One region of the Phyllobacterium sp. P5_D12 genome, then DNA from elsewhere that is predicted to be linked to it. Evidence: riboswitches for the same ligand, from Rfam matches in the RefSeq annotation. Region 1 holds a riboswitch; each other region holds the start of a gene.
What was found. Region 1 has a riboswitch for cobalamin ahead of bluB (5,6-dimethylbenzimidazole synthase). Riboswitches for the same ligand answer to the same signal wherever they lie in the genome.

Region 1 (4,610 bases):
GCCGTCTACTGCTGTCGCAGCCGGACCTTCTGCTCCTCGACGAGCCAACCAACCATCTGGATGCGGAAACCACGGCGTGGCTGGAAAAGCACCTGCGCGAATACAAGGGTTCGGTACTGCTGATCACCCACGATCGCTACTTCCTCGACAATGTTACCGGGTGGATTCTCGAACTCGATCGTGGTCGCGGTATTCCTTATGAAGGCAACTATTCGGCCTATCTCGGTGCCAAGGCCAAGCGCATGCAGCAGGAAGGCCGCGAAGACGACTCGCGCCAGAAAGCATTGGAGCGCGAGCGCGAATGGATTTCGGCGAGCCCCAAGGCGCGTCAGGCCAAGTCCAAGGCGCGTATCAAGGCCTATGACGCCTTGGTGGATGCGGCCAACGATCAGCGGCCAGGCGACGCACAGATTCTCATTCCGGCAGGCGAGCGCCTTGGTCAGGTGGTGATTGAAGCGGAAGGTCTCACGAAATCCTTCGGGGATCGACTGCTCATCGAAAACCTTACATTCAAGCTGCCGCCCGGCGGCATTGTCGGCATTATCGGCCCCAACGGTGCAGMCAAAACCACCCTGTTCAAGATGATCACCGGCCAGGAAAAACCGGATTCTGGATCCATCCGCATCGGTGAAACAGTGCATCTTGGCTATGTCGATCAGAGCCGCGATCATTTGAAGGCTGATAAGAACGTCTGGGAAGAAATTTCGGGCGGCAATGYAATCATCAAGCTCGGCAAGCACGAGATGAACTCACGTGCCTATGTCTCGGCGTTCAACTTCAAGGGCGGCGATCAGCAGCAAAAGGTCGGCAATCTCTCCGGCGGTCAGCGCAACCGCGTGCATCTCGCCAAGATGCTGCAGGCTGGTGGCAATGTTCTTCTGCTCGATGAGCCTACCAACGATCTCGACACCGAAACGCTGGCGGCGCTTGAGGACGCGCTGGAAAAATATGCAGGCTGCGCCGTGATCATCAGCCATGATCGCATGTTCCTGGACCGGCTGGCGACGCATATTCTCGCATTCGAWGGCGACAGCCATGTGGAATGGTTCGAAGGCAATTTCGAGGACTACGAGAACGACAAGATCCGCCGCCTTGGTCCCGATAGCGTCAATCCAAAGCGTCCGAGCTACAAGCCGCTAACTCGATAACGGTAATGGGAGGCGGAGACGTTCTCCCATCACCATTTTTGACGAACCCATCAGGCTTATTTGCTGGTTTTCGTGGCCTGATTTTCTAGTATCCGGGAAGTCTCATGGAGTGGCGCAATGACTGACCTGTTTGAAACCAGAACCGAGATATTCCCTTCACGCAAGCTTAGCGGGCGGGTAAGTGGGTTGTTCGAAGCTCTCGCAGGCGACTTTGTCACGACGCCTGCAGCTTCTCTTGATCTCACATTCGACGGGATCGTTGGCGATTTTCATGCTGGTCCAACGCGCAAGTCCGGCGGCCGTGAGCCCTGGTATCCGCGCGGCACGGAAATGCGCAACGAGCGCCAGCTTTCCATTCTCGCATCGGACGAACTGGCGGATGTCGCTGCTGGCATGGGATTGTCTGATCTGAAGGCTGAATGGATCGGCGGCAACATGGTCATTGACGGTATTCCGGCGCTTTCGATGCTGCCGCCACGGACGCTGATGTTCTTCGAGGGAGGCGTCACTTTGAGGGTGGACGGGCAGAATGCCCCCTGCAAGGTAGCGGGGCGCTCCATCGGCGAACATGCAGACACAGAAGATCACACGACGACAGCGCTCGATTTCGTCCGGGTCTCGAAGCGCTTGCGTGGCATTGTCGCGTGGGTCGAGAAACCGGGCACCATTCGCGCCGGTGAAAAAGTCGATGTGCGGATTCCTGAGCAATGGATTTATCAGGTCTGAGGGTTGCGCCGAGGGATTTTCTATGGCGAATGGACTGAAGGTCCGGTGCCTGCTTTTTGCGGGAGAATCGGGAAGCCGGTGTGACTCCGGCACGTGCCCAACGCTGTAAAGGGGATGGGCCGCGCAGATGCCACGGATATACCGGAAGGCGCGCGGTTCAGACGAACCTCAGTCAGAAGACCGGCCGGACCTCATAGCTCAAACCGCGCGGACGGCGGGGAGAGTTTCCAAGCGTTGTTGGGAGCAAACAATGCAGAATGTTTCGTATCGTCCGGTCACCGCCGATCGCTTTTCCGATGATGAACGCYCAGCGGTCTATAAAGCCATCTATACGAGGCGCGATGTGCGCGACCAGTTTCTCCCGAAACCGGTGCCCGACGACATCCTGATGCGTCTTCTGGACGCTGCGCACCACGCGCCGTCGGTCGGATTCATGCAGCCGTGGAACTTTATTGTCATTCGGGACGAAGCGCGAAAGGTGGAGATACATCGCGCCTTCACCCGCGCCAACGAGGAAGCGAAGTTGCTGTTCAGCGACGAACGGCAAGCGCTTTATGCTTCGCTGAAGCTCGAAGGCATTCTCAAGGCACCGATCAACCTGTGCATCACCTGCGACCGCACGCGCGGCGGCAAGGTGGTGCTTGGGCGCACGCATAATCACCAGATGGATCTCTACAGTACCGTCTGCGCTGTGCAAAATCTTTGGCTCGCGGCTCGGGCCGAGGGCATCGGTGTCGGCTGGGTCAGCATTTACCACGATCAGGATATGCGCCGTATCCTCAGCATTCCGGAGCATGCCGAGATCATAGCCTACCTCTGTATCGGTTATGTTGATGAACTCTACGACATGCCGGAACTGCAAAGCCGTGGCTGGGCCAAAAGATTACCTCTGGAGGACCTGATTTTCCAAGATCAATGGCAGGACACGATCAGTATCAGCTCGGATCTTCCTCATCAGGGTCCAGCAGACGCGTCGCCCGCCACTCCGTCAACTTCCGATTGATGGCATCTAGCACGAAGAATCGCGCACTCTCCTTGTCATACCCTTCATCGCGCAGGGCGTCATAGTCCGTGTGCTGGTGGCGGACATGCGCCACGGCAGCAAGCCACACCGCAATGGGAGGGGGCAATGACCGCATGTGCGGCGCGCCAGCAGCAGCCCTTATCGGCTCCGAATCCGAATAGGGCACCGCCGGGAGAAGCAGCGTCAGCGCCTTGTTGATCGCGCGCTGGCGGTTTGTTCCTGTGCTCATGCAGGTTCCTTGCGTGATTCTTGGTCGTATTTCAAACGCGGCAAAATTTGTCGTCAACGGCAAAAACAACTTGCCAAAATTTGATTTCTCACATAAACATATCTTTATGTCTTTTGAGGTGAATAATGGACAAGCGTAATCTCAATCTTGATCTGATGGTCGATACGCTGAAAGCAGCGGCCGAGCCAAGCCGTTTGCGTATTCTGGCGCTCTTGTCGCGCGGCGACCTGACAGTTTCGGACCTTACGACTATTCTCGGTCAGTCACAGCCACGTGTGTCACGCCACCTCAAGCTCCTGTTTGAAGCAAGCCTCATCAACCGTTATCAGGAAGGTTCCTGGGCTTATTTCCGTTTGGCAGAATCGCTGATCGTCGGCGACATCGCCCGCTCTCTTCTGGATCGTCTGGACAACGCCGATACGCTGTTGGAGCGTGATCTTGAACGCCTTTCCTCGGTGAAGCTGCAGCGTCGTGAGCGTGCAGCTGCCTATTTCAGCGCCAATGCCACCAGCTGGGACGCGATCCGTTCATTGCATGTTCCGGATGGCGCTGTAGAAGACGCACTGATCAAAATTGTCGGTCGCAAGCCCTTCCAGGCCATGCTCGACGTTGGGACTGGCACAGGCCGCCTTCTGGAGCTTTTTGCGCCGCTTTATGTGCGCGGTGTCGGCATCGACATTAATCGCGACATGCTGACTATTGCCCGTTCAAATCTCGACCGCGACGGGATTACCAACGCACAGGTTCGCCATGGCGACGTCTACTCGCTCCCGGTCGATCGGGAGTCTTTCGATTTCGTGACGATTCACCAGGTCCTGCACTTTCTCGATAATCCGGCGGAAGCAATCCGCGAAGCGGCGCGCGCGTTGCGGGCAGGCGGGCGAATGTTGATCGTCGATTTTGCCCCGCATGAGCTTGAGTTCCTGCGCGACAATCATGCGCATGTGCGTCTTGGGTTCAATGACGGGCAGATGCGTGACTGGCTGACCGAGGCTGGATTGATGCTCGAAGAGAGCCGCGATCTAGAACCGAAGGGCGATGACAAACTGACCGTCAAATTGTGGCTGGCACGCGACCCGCGCTTGCTGATCGCCGATCCCGATTCAACCTCCCGCATAACGGAGAGCGTATAATGAGTTTTTTCCGCCAGTCCCGCCGTTCGGATATTGGGTCAAATATCCGTGTTTCATTTGAGTTTTTCCCGCCGAAGACGGAAGTCATGGAAGAACGGCTTTGGGAAACGGTGACGCGCCTTGCGCCGCTCAATCCTGAATTCGTATCGGTGACTTACGGTGCCGGCGGCACCACCCGGGAACGTACTGCCCGTACAATCAAGCGGATTTTGACTGAAACCGACGTCAATGCCGCCGCCCATCTGACCTGCGTCGATGCGACTAAGGAAGAGGTGGATACGGTTGTGCGCGAGTTTGCGGCCATGGGCGTCAAGCGCTTTGTGGCGTTGCGCGGCGATCCGGCCGGCGGC
Region 2 (4,610 bases), on a different contig from region 1:
GCTGCAATCAGATCCGGATTGACCCAGATCGGCTTGCCGTCCTTGCGCCAGTAGAGCGAGAACGTCCAGCGCGGAAGGCTTTCGCCGGGATACCACTTCCCCTGCCCGTAATGCAGGAACCCGCCCGGAGCGAAACGCTCGCGCAGCCGGCGGATGAGCTTGTCGGCCTTCTCGCGTTTGGTCGGGCCGACAGCATCGGTATTCCACTCGCCGGATTCGAAATCGTCGATCGATACGAATGTCGGCTCGCCGCCCATCGTCAGGCGCACGTCGCGCTCTTTGAGAAACGCGTCCACCTTTTCACCGAGTGCATCCAGCGCTGTCCAGGATTCATCGGAGAATGGCTTGGTGATGCGCGGGTGTTCGGAGACGCGTGTTACACGCATATCGAAGCCGAATTCGACATTCGCGGGTTCCGCCATGCCGGAGATCGGAGCCGCATTGCGATAATGCGGTGTGGCAGCAAGGGGTACGTGGCTCTCGCCAGTCAACAGACCGGATGTCGGATCGAGGCCGATCCAGCCTGCACCCGGCAGATAGACCTCGCACCAGGCATGAAGATCGGTGAAATCCTGGCTCGTGCCGGCGGGCCCGTCCAGCGAAACAAGATCGGGCTTCAACTGGATCAGATAACCGGAAACAAACCGCGCCGCGAGACCAAGATGGCGTAACGCCTGCGCCAGAAGCCAGCTCGAATCGCGGCAGGAACCCGTGCGGACGTCCAGCGTCACTTCCGGCTCCTGCACACCGGTTTCCATTCGAATGACATAGCCAACTTCGCGCTGGATACGCGCATTGAGATCCACGACGAAATTCACGGTGTTTGTCGGCGTGCGATCGACGGTCGCAAGAAAATTCGAGAGCAACGGGCCGATCGGCTCCGGTTTCAGATAGATCGAGAGGTCATCCTTTATGTCGTCGGGGTAAGCGAAGGGCCAGGTCTCGGCGACGGGTTCTACGAAAAAGTCGAATGGATTGTAGACCGTCATGTCGGCGATGAGATCGACTTCGATCTTGAGTTCCGTCACCGGCTCCGGGAAAACGAAGCGCGCCAGGAAATTGCCGTAGGGGTCCTGCTGCAGATTGACGAAATGATTGGCCGGACTGACCTTCAACGAATGGCTGAGAACTTTGGTCCGGGAATGAGGCGCAGGTTGCAGGCGGATCACTTGCGGCCCGAGCATGATCGGGCGGTCATATTTGTAATGGGTCAGATGATAGACTGCTGCGTGAATTGCCATGTCGCCTCAAATTTTTTTCTGAAATGCTTGTCCCCGAAGAACCGTAGCCTACTCCACGCCTTTGTTAAATGTCCCTGCCAATTATTTTAGCACATCAGACCGTTGCCGCATAAACGGGCTTGGCCACACAGCTTGGAAGGCCGCCACGACCTGACGAATGCAACTCTGCATTCGTTGCCGCCAAGACGATCACAGTCACCTTTGTCGCGTTTTGTGAGTGAAGCAGAAAACACCGTGCCAACCGGTGTATCGGAGGCGATAGGCCTCTCCGACCTAGGGCAAGGGCCTTGCTCGCAAGACAGGAGGTGACGCTATGTGGTTTCTACCACTGCGTATCACCCTGGAATTGAAAAAGACCCGGACTGGCTGGCAAGTCACGATCCGGGTCCTATTTCAGCAAACCAGGAAAAGAGAGGCAGGCGAAAGCTTGCCTCTCACTCCAAGACAAAACATAGCATTTCCCTCTATTTTTCCAAGCGGTATCTGCATTTGACTGATCCATCGTTTAATAAACGGATTGCTTTGGGTGCTTTTTCCACTAATGATCGTCACCGATGGTTTCTCCGGCAAGACAACGCTGGAGATGAAAAGGGAACACGGTGAGGCGTACCCAAAAGGGACCGAGACCGTGGCTGCCCCCGCAACTGTAAGCGGTGAGTGAGGCTCAATAGCGCCACTGGTGAAAACCGGGAAGGCCGGGCCAAACCGAGACCCGCGAGCCAGGAGACCTGCCATCAATACTGAAATTCGAACCGGACGGGGTGTGCCGGGAGCGATGCGATGTTTCCCGCTGCAACGGCCCCCTTTCGCGGGTCCGTGCCTGATGGCTACATTGTCCGTTCCCTGATCCCGTCGCTAGCAGATGGACGGGAATGAGCACCCCAAAGATTTTTTCCCGCGTCAGGCCAGTTCTTGCTTTCAGCGCATTGCCTCTCTTTACATATGTTATAACATTACGTATTGGAACAGCTGCGCGCTACGGCTTTTGCCGCGTTTCAGCATCCGGAGGACTTCACTCATGAGTCATATCGTGCTCAACGCCGCCGAGGTGACTTATCGCATCGCCAGCGAGACCCTGGTCGACAAGGCATCCTTGACGATCGAATGCGGTGCACGTTTGGCGATTATCGGACCGAACGGCGCCGGCAAGTCGACCTTGTTACGCATGCTGGCAGGTCTTCTCCAGCCGGCTTTCGGCGATATCACGCTCCGTGGCAAAAGCGTCAGCCATTTGACACCGCTTGAGCGTGCCCGGCAGTTTGCCTTTGTCGGCCAGACCGACACGCCGGAGCTGCAGCTTTCCGTCGAAGACTATGTCTCTCTCGGCCGTATTCCGCATATTGGCGCCTTTACCAAGGCACGGGAACGCGAGATCGTCGTTGAAGCCCTGCATCGCGCGAAGATCGCGCAGTTTTCGCGACGCGCCATCGGATCGCTATCGGGCGGCGAGCGTCAGCGCGTACAGTTGGCGCGGGCCATTGCCCAACAACCGGCCGTGCTTTTCCTTGATGAACCAACCAACCATCTCGACCCCAGGGCGCGCAGCGAGTTGCTGTCACTGGTCGCCGGACTGGACGTGACGACGATCGCGGTCCTGCACGATCTGCCGTTGGTCGCGCCTTTTGCAACGCACGTCGCGGTCATGCATAACGCCCGGGTAGTGGCCACCGGCACCCCCGATGAAACGCTGACGCCTCGGGTTGTCGGCGACGTCTTCAATCTAGACGTTTTGCGCTTGCGCCATCCATCGCAGAACCGCGACCTCATGGTGTTCGAGACGCCAGAACCATCCCTATCAGTCCATCTCTACGTACGGAGCATTTGATGAAAAAGACAATTCTTGCCCTCGCACTGACCGTAGTCTCGACGACCGCTTTCGCATTTCCCGTCACTGTGGACAATTGCGGCAAACCACTGACTTTCGATGCCGCGCCAAAACGAGCCGTGATCCAGGATCTTAATATGAGCGAGATGGCCTTTGCACTCGACCTGCAATCGTCAATGGCCGGTGTGACCGGCATCACAGGTTGGTACAAGGTGGATGACGCCTTCAGGAAACAGCTTGGTCAAATCCCGGAGCTCGCCTCCAAGGAACCGACGATAGAAAACCTCGTCGCCGCCAACCCCGATTTCTTCTTTGCCGGCTGGTACTATGGGATGAAACCCGGCGGTGATGTGACACCGGATACGCTAGCGCCCTACGGCATCAAGACCCTCGTCTTGACCGAGAGCTGCGTGCACCTCGACAAGAATCGCCCCGCCGCCTCGATGGATCTGCTCTATGGTGACATAACAAAACTCGGCAAGATTTTCGGCAAGGAGCAGCAGGCCGAGGTACTGGTTTCGGCCTGGAAGACACAGCTCGCGGAGATCAAAAAGAGAATCAACAGCAGCGGCGAAACCCGTGTTTTTCTTTATGATTCCGGCGAGGACAAGCCCTTCACCGCAGGCAAGTTCGCAATGCCGACGGCACTCATCAGCGAAGCAGGCGGTACCAACATCATGTCAGACATGGAGACGAGTTGGGGCACGACGTCATGGGAAACCGTCGCGGCGCGCAACCCGCAATTCCTTATCCTGCTCGATTATCAGGATGGTGCAGGCTATCAGAAGCTGCTCGATTTCCTCAAAGCGCATCCAGCGATGAAGGAAACCGATGCGGTGAAGAATGAGCGTTTCGTGGCACTGCGCTATGCCGAGCTCACGCCCGGTCCGGCCAATATCGAAGCCATCGGAAAGATCGCCAAGGCCATGCATCCGGAAGCTTTCTGAGTGCAAGCCAGACACCACATTTCGCTCGTGGCAGGGGTGATGCTGGTCATTGCCCTTGCCGTGCTTTCCATCGCCTATGGCTCGACTGTCATACCGTTGAGTGATGTTCTGAATGCCTTCGCCCATGCGGCTGGTTTCAGCGACCTTAGCACCACGATACCAATCGAGCGTATTATCGTCGATCTGCGCTTGCCGCGCGTCATACTGGCCATCTGCGTCGGCGCTGGGCTCGGCATTGTCGGCGCGATGTTGCAGACGGTAACGCGCAACGATCTCGCCGACCCATTCCTGTTCGGGCTATCTTCGGGTGCCGCAGCCGGTGCGGTTTCGGTGATCAGCATTTTCGGCGACCGCTTCGGCATCTGGACGCTGCCGATCGCTGCATTCTGCGGCGGCATGCTCGCTGCGATCATTGTGCTATTGCTTGTACGGCGCGTACAGGGTCAGGGGCCGGAACGCATGATCCTTGCGGGCCTTGCCGTCTCGTTCCTGTTTGCCGCGCTCACCAACTACATGGTGTTCTCCGGCGATCAGCGCGCCGCCCATTCCGTCCTGTTCTGGACGCTTGGAGGGCTCGGCCTCGCGCGCTGGGAAAAC
Region 3 (4,610 bases), on a different contig from region 1:
ACCGGACGCCATCACGGCTTCCTTCAATGCCAGCCAGTCTTCCTTTGTGGGGATGTGTATGCCTGCGGTCTCGAAGAGTTCACGCACCCGCCCGGTCGCGGGCAGCCATTCCTGCCCGGTATACTTGTCGAAATATTTACCGGAAGCGTATTTCGAATTTTCGAAGCCTTTGAAGCTGGTGCCCCGCTCGGCGGCGATGCGGTTCGATGCGCGGATTGCATGATAGGTCACGGTGTAGAAATAGATGTTGGTGAAATCCACACCTTCTTCAGAGCCATAATAGATGCGTTCGCGGGCGAGATAGCCGTGCAAGTTCATCTGTCCGAGCCCGATCGCATGGCTGTCATCGTTACCCTTTTCGATCGATGGGAGAGACGCGATATGGCTCATGTCCGAAACGGCGGTCAGCGCCCTTATCGACGTTTCAATCGTCTTGCCGAAATCGGCCGAATCCATCGTGGCGGCGATGTTCAGCGAGCCAAGATTGCAGGAAATATCCTTGCCCATATGTTTGTAGGAAAGATCATCATTATATTCGCTGGCCTCGCTCACCTGCAGGATTTCCGAGCAGAGATTGCTCATGGTGATACGTCCGGCAATCGGGTTTGTGCGGTTCACCGTGTCCTCGAACATGATGTAGGGATAGCCGCTCTCGAACTGGATTTCCGCCAGCACCTGGAAGAACTCCCGCGCCTTAATCTTTTTCTTGCGGATGCGGCTGTCCGCGACCATTTCCCGGTATTTTTCCGTGACCGAGATTTCAGTGAAGCTCGCCCCGTAGACCCGCTCCACATCGTAGGGCGAGAACAGGTACATGTCCTCATTGTTCTTCGCCAGTTCGAAGGTAATGTCTGGAACCACCACGCCGAGCGACAGCGTCTTGATGCGGATCTTCTCGTCAGCGTTCTCGCGCTTGGTGTCGAGGAAGCGCATGATGTCGGGATGGTGCGCGTTGAGATAAACGGCGCCTGCGCCCTGCCGTGCGCCGAGCTGGTTGGCATAGGAGAAACTGTCTTCCAGAAGCTTCATCACTGGGATAATGCCGGAAGACTGGTTTTCGATCTGCTTGATCGGCGCACCTGCCTCGCGAATATTTGTAAGGGACAAGGCAACGCCGCCACCGCGTTTTGACAGCTGCAAGGCRGAATTGATGCCTCTTGCGATCGATTCCATATTGTCCTCGACCCTAAGCAGGAAGCAAGATACGAGCTCGCCACGCTGCTTCTTTCCTGCGTTGAGAAAGGTGGGCGTTGCCGGCTGGAAGCGGCCGGAGATAATCTCATCGACCATATCCCGGGCAAGTTGTTCACTGCCCTGCGCCAATGCCAAGGCCACCATGCAGACGCGGTCTTCGTAGCGCTCAAGATAGCGCTTCCCGTCGAACGTCTTCAGCGTATAGCTGGTGTAATATTTGAAAGCGCCGAGGAAAGTCGGGAAACGAAACTTCCTGGCATAGGCATGGTCGACGAGATCGCGGACGAAGTTGAACGAATACTGGTCCAGCACCTCACGCTCATAATATCCCTCGGTCACCAGATAATCGAGCTTCTCCCGCAAATTATGGAAGAAGACAGTGTTCTGGTTCACATGTTGCAGAAAATACTGTTTTGCCGCCAGCCTGTCCTTGTCGAGCTGAATTTTTCCATCCTCGTCATAGAGGTTCAGCATCGCGTTCAGCGCATGGTAGTCCAGCGTTGTTTCGGCAGCACCCTTCAAAGCATAGTCGAGTGTGAGCGTGTCCAAAATCGTTCCAATCCGTGTCTGACATTGTTGACATCGTCCTCGGTACCCAGAAGCTCGACCTGTAGAGATAGGGTACCTGGCATTTTGCAGAGATGATGTTGCCTGCGATCCCGAAGGTCGCACCGAAGTTGCTGTTGCCCGCGGCGATGACACCGCGAAGGTTCGAACGGTTCTCGACAATATTAAGAAAACGGATCACTTGTTTGGGCACCGCCCCCTTGCCGCCGTCTCCCGAATAGGTCGGAACGATCAGGACAAATGGTTCCCGGGTCACGCACTCACCGCACTTGGGGCTGACAGGAATCTGCGTCGAGGGCAGACCGAGCTTGCTGACAAAGCGATGGGTGTTTCCCGACTGGCTCGAGAAATAGATGATTCCGCCCACAGGCCTATACGAGCGCGCTGATCATGTCGGGGCGAAAGCCGGCCCAGTGAGTTTCACCGGCGATCACCACTGGCACCTGACGGTAACCGAGGCTCTGAACCAGTTCGAATGCTGCCATGTCCGCCGACACGTCGACGACATCATATTCCATGCCCTGACGATCAAGGGCCCGGGTCGTCGCTGTGCACTGGACGCAGGCGGGTTTGCTGTAAACGGTGATGTGCATGATTTCCTTGTTGTTTTCAGACATAGAAAGGGTGGCCGGACGACAGCCATTGCCCGTTAATATCGATCGGAAAGGGGATACTTGCTGATGCTTCAGAGGGCTTCCGCCGTCCGACTACTCGCGCTTCAATATATTCAAAAGCCTGAACATGGTTTCACCCCGTGGTTGACTAATTGGAGAGGTTCAGGGGAAGCGGCATGCCGGATATATTCCGCCATATGGTCGCGACCTTCCCGGCACCCCGCCGGTGGACTCGTTTCGACCGAGGCAGGTCTCCTGGCTTGCGGGTCGTCGCACTCGCTCTGCCTTCCCGAAATGGTGCATTTCAGTGGCGTTATCGAACGAATGCTCGCCGCATACAGTTGCGGGGGCAGCTCCGGCTTTGCCAAACCGTCAGGTTCAACGCACCGTATTCCCGTCTTAGCTTTCGATCCTGGAAGCGAATCAAAAGAACCTCGAACACTAGATATGGTATACGAGGTTAAAATGGCGTCAACGAATATGTTTTTCAGTGGAAAAATGCTGGTTTAGATGAACGCTGCCGTTTGCGTCGGGGAAATTCGTACCTTGCCGATATTGCGGCCATCCATCTCGACAATCTCATATTCGAGATCGTCGACGGTGAGCTTCTCACCTTCGGCTGGTATATGACCGAGGTTCCATAAAATATAGCCGGCGAGCGTCGTATAGCGGTCACCCTCATCGACCAGATCACGATCGATAAGCCCGCCAAGACGGCGAATGTCGATATAGGCGTCAACCACCATGCTACCGTCTTCCGAACGTTGAAGGATCGGGCTTTCCTCGCCTTCTTCAGGGAACTCACCGGCGATGGCTTCGAGGATATCTGTTGGTGTGACCACCCCTTCGAACGAGCCGTGCTCATCGAGGATCACGCCCATCTGTACCGATGAACCCCGCAACTGTTCCATGACGCGAAGCACATTGGCGTTTTCATGGAAGATAAGCGGCTGGCGGGTGACCTTTTCCCAATCGATCTTGCCGCCATCGAGAATGGCGAAAAGCAGGTCCTTGGTGAGCGCAACGCCGACGAATTCATCGACGCGGCCGCGGGCAAGTACAACACGGCTGTGGGCGAGGGTGCGAATTTCGGCGAGCAGCTCTTCGTTGGTCTCGTCGAGATCCAGCCATTCCACTTCATTGCGCGGCGACATGATCGAACGGACCGGGCGCTCGACCAGATCAAGTACACCGCGGATCATTTCCTTTTCTTCCGGATGGAAGACATCGCCTGCTGCACTTTGTTCTGCAATCACATCGAGCGTATCGGAATGCGCGGCATCTCCGTTACGGCCGCCGCCGAGCAGCCGCAGGACCGCGCCTGCGGTGCGATCGCGCAGATCCATGGTCGTGATACGCTTTTCGCGGTTGTGACGTCCGACCTGGTTGGCAGCCTCGACAAGCACAGAGAAGCCGATGGCGGCGTAGAGGTAGCCCTTCGGGATGTGGAAACCGAAGCCTTCGACGATCAGACTGAAACCGATCATCATCAGAAACCCGAGGCAGAGAATGACGACAGTCGGATGCTTGTTGACGAACGTCATGAGCGGCCTGGATGCGAGCATCATCACACCTACGGCAATGACGACCGCGATCATCATGACCTCGAGATATTTCACCATGCCCACGGCTGTGATGACACTGTCGAGCGAGAAAACGGCATCGAGCACAACGATCTGGGCAATGACCTGCCAGAACACCGCATGGGCTACATTGGTTTCCTTGGCCGACATATGGCCTTCCAGCCGCTCGTGCAGTTCCATAGTGCCCTTGAACAGCAGGAAGATGCCGCCGAGGATAAGGATGATATCGCGTCCGGCAAAATCCAGCCCAGCGACGCTGAACAGAGGTCGCGTCAGTGTGACTACCCATGAAATGGAGGCAAGCAGCAGAAGCCGCATGACCAGAGCCAGCGACAAGCCGACAAGCCGCGCACGGTTGCGTTGATGCGGAGGCAGTTTGTCGGCGAGGATCGCTATGAAAACGAGATTGTCGATGCCGAGCACGATCTCCAGCACGACAAGCGTGGCAAGACCAATCCAGGCGTTGGGGTCGGCAATCCAGTCCAGTGTCCAGTCCATCGGGCTGTCGGGTCCTTAAATAGATTCAGCGTGCAGCGGCGTCAGCGATTGACGCTGCGGCGCAGGCAAAATAACGGGATGGGGAAATCACAGGAACTTTTTGCTGACGCTGCACATGCAGGGTCAGCATGCTTCGCAAGTCCGGACTTGGAGG
Region 4 (4,610 bases), on a different contig from region 1:
GTAGCGAAGGACATAAGGCTGGCCGAGATGTTGATTGCCCGCGGCGCGAGACCGGACTCGAGCCAGCTCGCTACGGTGGACGTGAAACTTAAATCATTGCTTGCGGCCTAGGCCTCAATTTCAACATTGCCGAGTGGCTTGGAACAGCACGCGAGCACATAGCCCTCGTCGATCTCATCGTCGAGAATACCGCCATTGTGGTCCATGTCGACCTCGCCGGAAATTTTCATAACCTTGCAGGTGCCACAGAGCCCCGATTCACACGCCGCCGCAATGCGTATCCCGGCACCGCGCGCGGCCTTCAGGATCGTTTCGCCCGGCGCACATGCCACTTCCATGCCCGACATGGAAAAACTGACCATCGCGGATCTCTCAACGGCCTCTGTCGATATCGCGTCCATCATCGGCAGCACCGGTTCGGCGGCCGGTCCGAAACTCTCCTGGTGGTAATGCGTCATGTCGAAGCCGGATGCTTCGAGCATGGTGCGCACATCCCGCATGAAGGTCTCAGGCCCGCAACAGAAGATCGTCCTGTCCTTGAAGTCCGGCGAAAGCAACGGCAACCTTGCCTCTTCAAAACGGCCGCGAATACCGGTCCACACCTGCCCCATCTCGTGTTCCTTTATAAGGAAGGCAAGCTTCAGGTTCGGCATGCAGCTGGTCAGATATTCAAGCTCCCTGCGGAAAATAATGTCGCTCGGCCGGCGTGCGCAGGTGACGAAATTGATGTCGCTTTGCGGGGCGCAATCGTGCATCCAGCGCGTCATCGACATCATCGGCGTGATGCCAGAACCCGCCGAGATGAACAGATACTTCCCGCCGGGATGTTTGCGCATGGAGAAATCGCCAAGCGGCCCGAATGCCTTCAACCGTGCACCCGGCGTCAGATGGTCTAGCATCCACCGCGCACCTATACTGCCATCCTGGGCTTTCGCCGTCACGGCAATAGTGAATGGCCGCGATGGGCTGGATGACAATGTAAATGTGCGCAAGACGGCTTCCGGTTGCACCGGCAACTCGAACGTCATGAACTGGCCGGGCTCATAGCGAAACCAGTTTTGATTGTCCGATTTGAACGTGAAAGTCTTCACATTGGGCGCTTCCTCGATGACCGACAGGCACTCCAGAAGATGCAGCCGATCATTCCATGGCTGCATCTGATCGAGGTGTGGATAGGTCTGAGGAAGCGTCATATTCATCATGCTACCTTGCTGAGCTTGGTTTCGTCGGAAAGCCTTGTTTCCATGGAATTGCTGTACCATTCGAGGAATTGCAGCACGCCACCTTCGTGTTCGACCGAGTATGGACCCGGTTCATAGGCAGGCGAGCGGATACCGAATGCATTCTCTTCAACGATACGGCGGTCCTGATTATTGGTCTCGAGCCAGACATGGGTCAGTTCTTCGAGATTGTAGTCGACGCCTTCGACTGCGTCCTTGTGGACGAGCCACTTCGTCGTGACCTCGGTCTCGTTCGGTCCGAGCGGAAGCACGCGGAAAGAAATCGCCTGGTCGCCGAGAACATGGTTCCACGTGGTCGGGTAATGATAGAGCAGTAGCGAACCGATCTGCTGTGCGTTGATATCATCACTGAGTTGCCTGCCGACTGCGCGCTTGCCGCTGATCGTGTAGCTCTCGGCACCACTAAGCAGAGGCACGCGTGTGGCACGATACTGACCGTCTTCTGCGATACGGAACACACTTGGAAGGCCGACTGCTTCACACTTTTCCCAATGCGCGACCATTTCGGGATCCTCCTTGGAGCCCTGAATTCCGGTAGCGCTTGGCGCTTCGGGGAAGGTCTTGCACAGTTCCGGGTGGTTGGCGACGCAGTGGTAGCATTCGCGATTGTTTTCCCAGACGAGCTTCCAGTTGCCTTTTTCGACAATCGAACTCTGGAATGCCACCTTGGTCTCGGTCAGGCGATGCGGCGCGAGATAGGGTTCGAGCAGGGCGCGTGTCGGGCCGAAATCCGGAGCGACGGGCGCGAGGCAAATGAAGATGTAGCCGCCGACACTTTCGCAATGCACCGTTTTCAGGCTGTGCTGGCTGGCGTCGAAATCATCGCTCATCTGGCGGGCGAACAGCAAGCGGCCGTCCAGTTCATAGGTCCACTGATGGTAGGGGCAGACGAGCTTCGCCGCGGTGCCCCTTTCGGCGGCGCAAACGCGCGAGCCGCGATGGCGGCAGGAATTGTGGAAAGCGCGGATCTGTTTTTGGCGGTCGCGGACGATGACGACCGGATAGTCGCCAACCTGAGCCGTGAAGTAGTTGCCCGGCTTGGCCACCTCGCAATCATGGCCGATGAATAGCCAATCGCGATAGAAGATATTCTCGATGTCGAGACGGTAATAGTCCGGATCGGAATAGAATGCCTGTTCAAGTCCGTAGCCCGGTTTCCGGTTCCTGAGATTCCGGAGCAGTTCGTTACGAATGTCCATGTCGTGTCCTCGCCCTAAAAGCTGCAAAGAACTGACTGGTGGTGACGGAGAAGAACGTCCATACGGCCAACGGATGTTGACCGCACAAAAGCATGCTCCTTGATCGCCCACCGCGATCAGTCGGTTTTGTCACTCGAGGCTGGTTTCCGGGCTCTGGAGTTGCCTTGTCTGGCTTCGCGACGCCTTCCCGGGGTGCACTCCCAGTGGCTGTTTTGCCGCGTTTTCCACTCCACTACCGTTGCGGGGGCAGCGCCGGGTTTTTTGACCGGCTTCCCAATTCTCCGCTTCCCCTAGAAAGCGGCACCTCAAGTGTCTCGATAAGAGCACTCGGCAGAACAAAAGAATAGGCGCGGAAACGACATCGCATTTACGCAAGACGACACGGAAGAAATACCCCCTAAGTTTAAGCTCTGTACAAATACTGTTTGATCGATTCCGGCTTCATCTCGATTGAGAAGCCCGGCAGGACCGGCGGCATATAGGCGGCATTCTGGATATTGCACGGGTCGACGAAATGTTCATGCAGATGATCGACATATTCGATGACTCTGCCCGCCTTTGTGCCTGACACCGCGACATAATCGATCATCGACAGGTGCTGCACATATTCGCAAAGGCCCACGCCGCCTGCATGCGGCCAGACCGGCAGATTATATTTCGCCGCGATCAGCAGCACAGCCAGCACCTCGTTGAGCCCGCCCATGCGGCAAGAATCGATCTGCACCACGTCGATCGCGCCCTCGGCGATGAACTGCTTGAACATGATGCGGTTCTGGCACATCTCGCCTGTCGCAACCTTCACCGGGCTGATGGCTTGCCGGATCTTTCGATGACCTGCCACATCGTCCGGGCTCGTTGGCTCCTCGATGAAGAACGGTTTGACGAAGGCGAGCCTGTTTATCCAGTCGATAGCCTCGTTGACCTCCCACACCTGATTGGCATCGATCATGAGGATGCGGTCATCGCCGATCACCTCGCGGGCAATGGTCAGACGCCGGATATCATCGTCGAGATCGCGACCGACTTTCATCTTGATGTGATTGAAACCTGCGTCGATAGCCTCCTGGCAAAGGCGACGCAGCTTGTCATCGGAATAGCCAAGCCAGCCCGCCGAGGTTGTATAGCAAGGATAACCTGTCGCTTTCAGATCAGCGATCCGCTCCTGCTTGCCCTTCTCCGCCTTGCGCAGAATTTCAAGTGCCTCATCCCGTGTCAGTACATCGGTCAGATAGCGGAAATCGACAATACTGACGATCTCTTCCGGAGTCATTTCGCCGACAAATTGCCAGACCGGTTTCCCGGCTTCCTTTGCCAGAAGATCCCACACGGCATTGACGACCGCACCGGTTGCGAGGTGCATCGCGCCTTTGTCCGGTCCGATCCAGCGAAGCTGGCTGTCGCCTGTGACGAAATGCCAGAAGCGACCCGGATTTTCCTTCACCCAGTCGAGTTCAAGACCAATGACAAGGTGCTTCAGCGCCTCGATCGCCATACAGACGATTTCGTTGCCGCGCCCGATGGTGAAGGTCAGGCCATGGCCGGCAAGTCCATCCGCATCTGTGTCGAGGACGACGTAGGCGGCCGAATAGTCCGGATCCGGGTTCATCGCATCCGATCCATCGAGGCTTTGCGACGTGGGAAACCGGATATCGAAAACGCGAAGATCGGTAATGCGGGTCATAATATTACTCCTGTGGAGACCTCTATACGGTCCAGCCACCATCGATGTTGTAAGCTTGACCCGTGGTGTATGTCGCGCCGGCGAGATAGACGGCAAGGTCAGCGATCTCTTCCGGCAAGCCAAGACGGCCCATCGGCTGGCGCGCGATGAAGGCGGCGCGTGTCGCATCATAGTCACCGCCGGTACGCATGCGCTGTTCGAGCGACGGGCTTTCGACCGTACCCGGGCAGATGGCGTTGCAGCGAATGCCCTGTGTAATATAGTCGGCGGCCACCGCCTTGGTGAGACCCAGGACAGCCGCTTTGGTCACGCCATAGGCAAAACGGTTCGGGACACCCTTAACGCTGCTGGCGACAGACGACATATTGACGATCGCGCCATCCTTGCGCTCGATCATACCCGGCAGAACAGCCCTGATCGTTCGGATCATGGCGCGGACATTGAGGTCCAGCGCGAAGTCCAGGTCTGCGTCCGGCATTTCGAGAATGG

Region 2: it holds a riboswitch for cobalamin, as region 1 does, so the genes downstream of both, ACXJ5O_RS06105 (ABC transporter ATP-binding protein) here and bluB (5,6-dimethylbenzimidazole synthase) in region 1, are expected to answer to the same signal.
Region 3: it holds a riboswitch for cobalamin, as region 1 does, so the genes downstream of both, nrdH (glutaredoxin-like protein NrdH) here and bluB (5,6-dimethylbenzimidazole synthase) in region 1, are expected to answer to the same signal.
Region 4: it holds a riboswitch for cobalamin, as region 1 does, so the genes downstream of both, ACXJ5O_RS04555 (aromatic ring-hydroxylating oxygenase subunit alpha) here and bluB (5,6-dimethylbenzimidazole synthase) in region 1, are expected to answer to the same signal.

Annotation. Positions count from the first base shown of each region.
Region 1 covers NZ_JBFUMG010000292.1:715-5,324, forward strand. Annotated here, with positions in the region: gene ettA (energy-dependent translational throttle protein EttA) at 1-1,148, shown strand, start outside; gene ACXJ5O_RS17430 (MOSC domain-containing protein) at 1,266-1,874, shown strand; cobalamin riboswitch at 1,901-2,077, shown strand; gene bluB (5,6-dimethylbenzimidazole synthase) at 2,125-2,877, shown strand; gene ACXJ5O_RS17440 (DUF2293 domain-containing protein) at 2,810-3,127, opposite strand; gene ACXJ5O_RS17445 (ArsR/SmtB family transcription factor) at 3,253-4,260, shown strand; partial or broken gene ACXJ5O_RS17450 (methylenetetrahydrofolate reductase) at 4,260-4,610, shown strand, end outside.
Region 2 covers NZ_JBFUMG010000051.1:3,641-8,250, reverse strand. Annotated here, with positions in the region: gene ACXJ5O_RS06110 (transglutaminase family protein) at 1-1,241, opposite strand, end outside; cobalamin riboswitch at 1,780-1,991, shown strand; gene ACXJ5O_RS06105 (ABC transporter ATP-binding protein) at 2,260-3,066, shown strand; gene ACXJ5O_RS06100 (ABC transporter substrate-binding protein) at 3,066-4,013, shown strand; gene ACXJ5O_RS06095 (FecCD family ABC transporter permease) at 4,053-4,610, shown strand, end outside.
Region 3 covers NZ_JBFUMG010000143.1:63-4,672, reverse strand. Annotated here, with positions in the region: gene nrdE (class 1b ribonucleoside-diphosphate reductase subunit alpha) at 1-1,743, opposite strand, end outside; partial or broken gene nrdI (class Ib ribonucleoside-diphosphate reductase assembly flavoprotein NrdI) at 1,713-2,128, opposite strand; gene nrdH (glutaredoxin-like protein NrdH) at 2,133-2,354, opposite strand; cobalamin riboswitch at 2,604-2,827, opposite strand; gene ACXJ5O_RS11750 (TerC family protein) at 2,882-4,456, opposite strand; partial or broken gene ACXJ5O_RS11745 (hypothetical protein) at 4,482-4,610, opposite strand, start outside.
Region 4 covers NZ_JBFUMG010000034.1:910-5,519, forward strand. Annotated here, with positions in the region: partial or broken gene ACXJ5O_RS04545 (NAD(P)/FAD-dependent oxidoreductase) at 1-111, shown strand, start outside; gene ACXJ5O_RS04550 (2Fe-2S iron-sulfur cluster-binding protein) at 108-1,199, opposite strand; gene ACXJ5O_RS04555 (aromatic ring-hydroxylating oxygenase subunit alpha) at 1,199-2,440, opposite strand; cobalamin riboswitch at 2,561-2,763, opposite strand; gene ACXJ5O_RS04560 (L-fuconate dehydratase) at 2,844-4,121, opposite strand; gene ACXJ5O_RS04565 (SDR family oxidoreductase) at 4,144-4,610, opposite strand, start outside.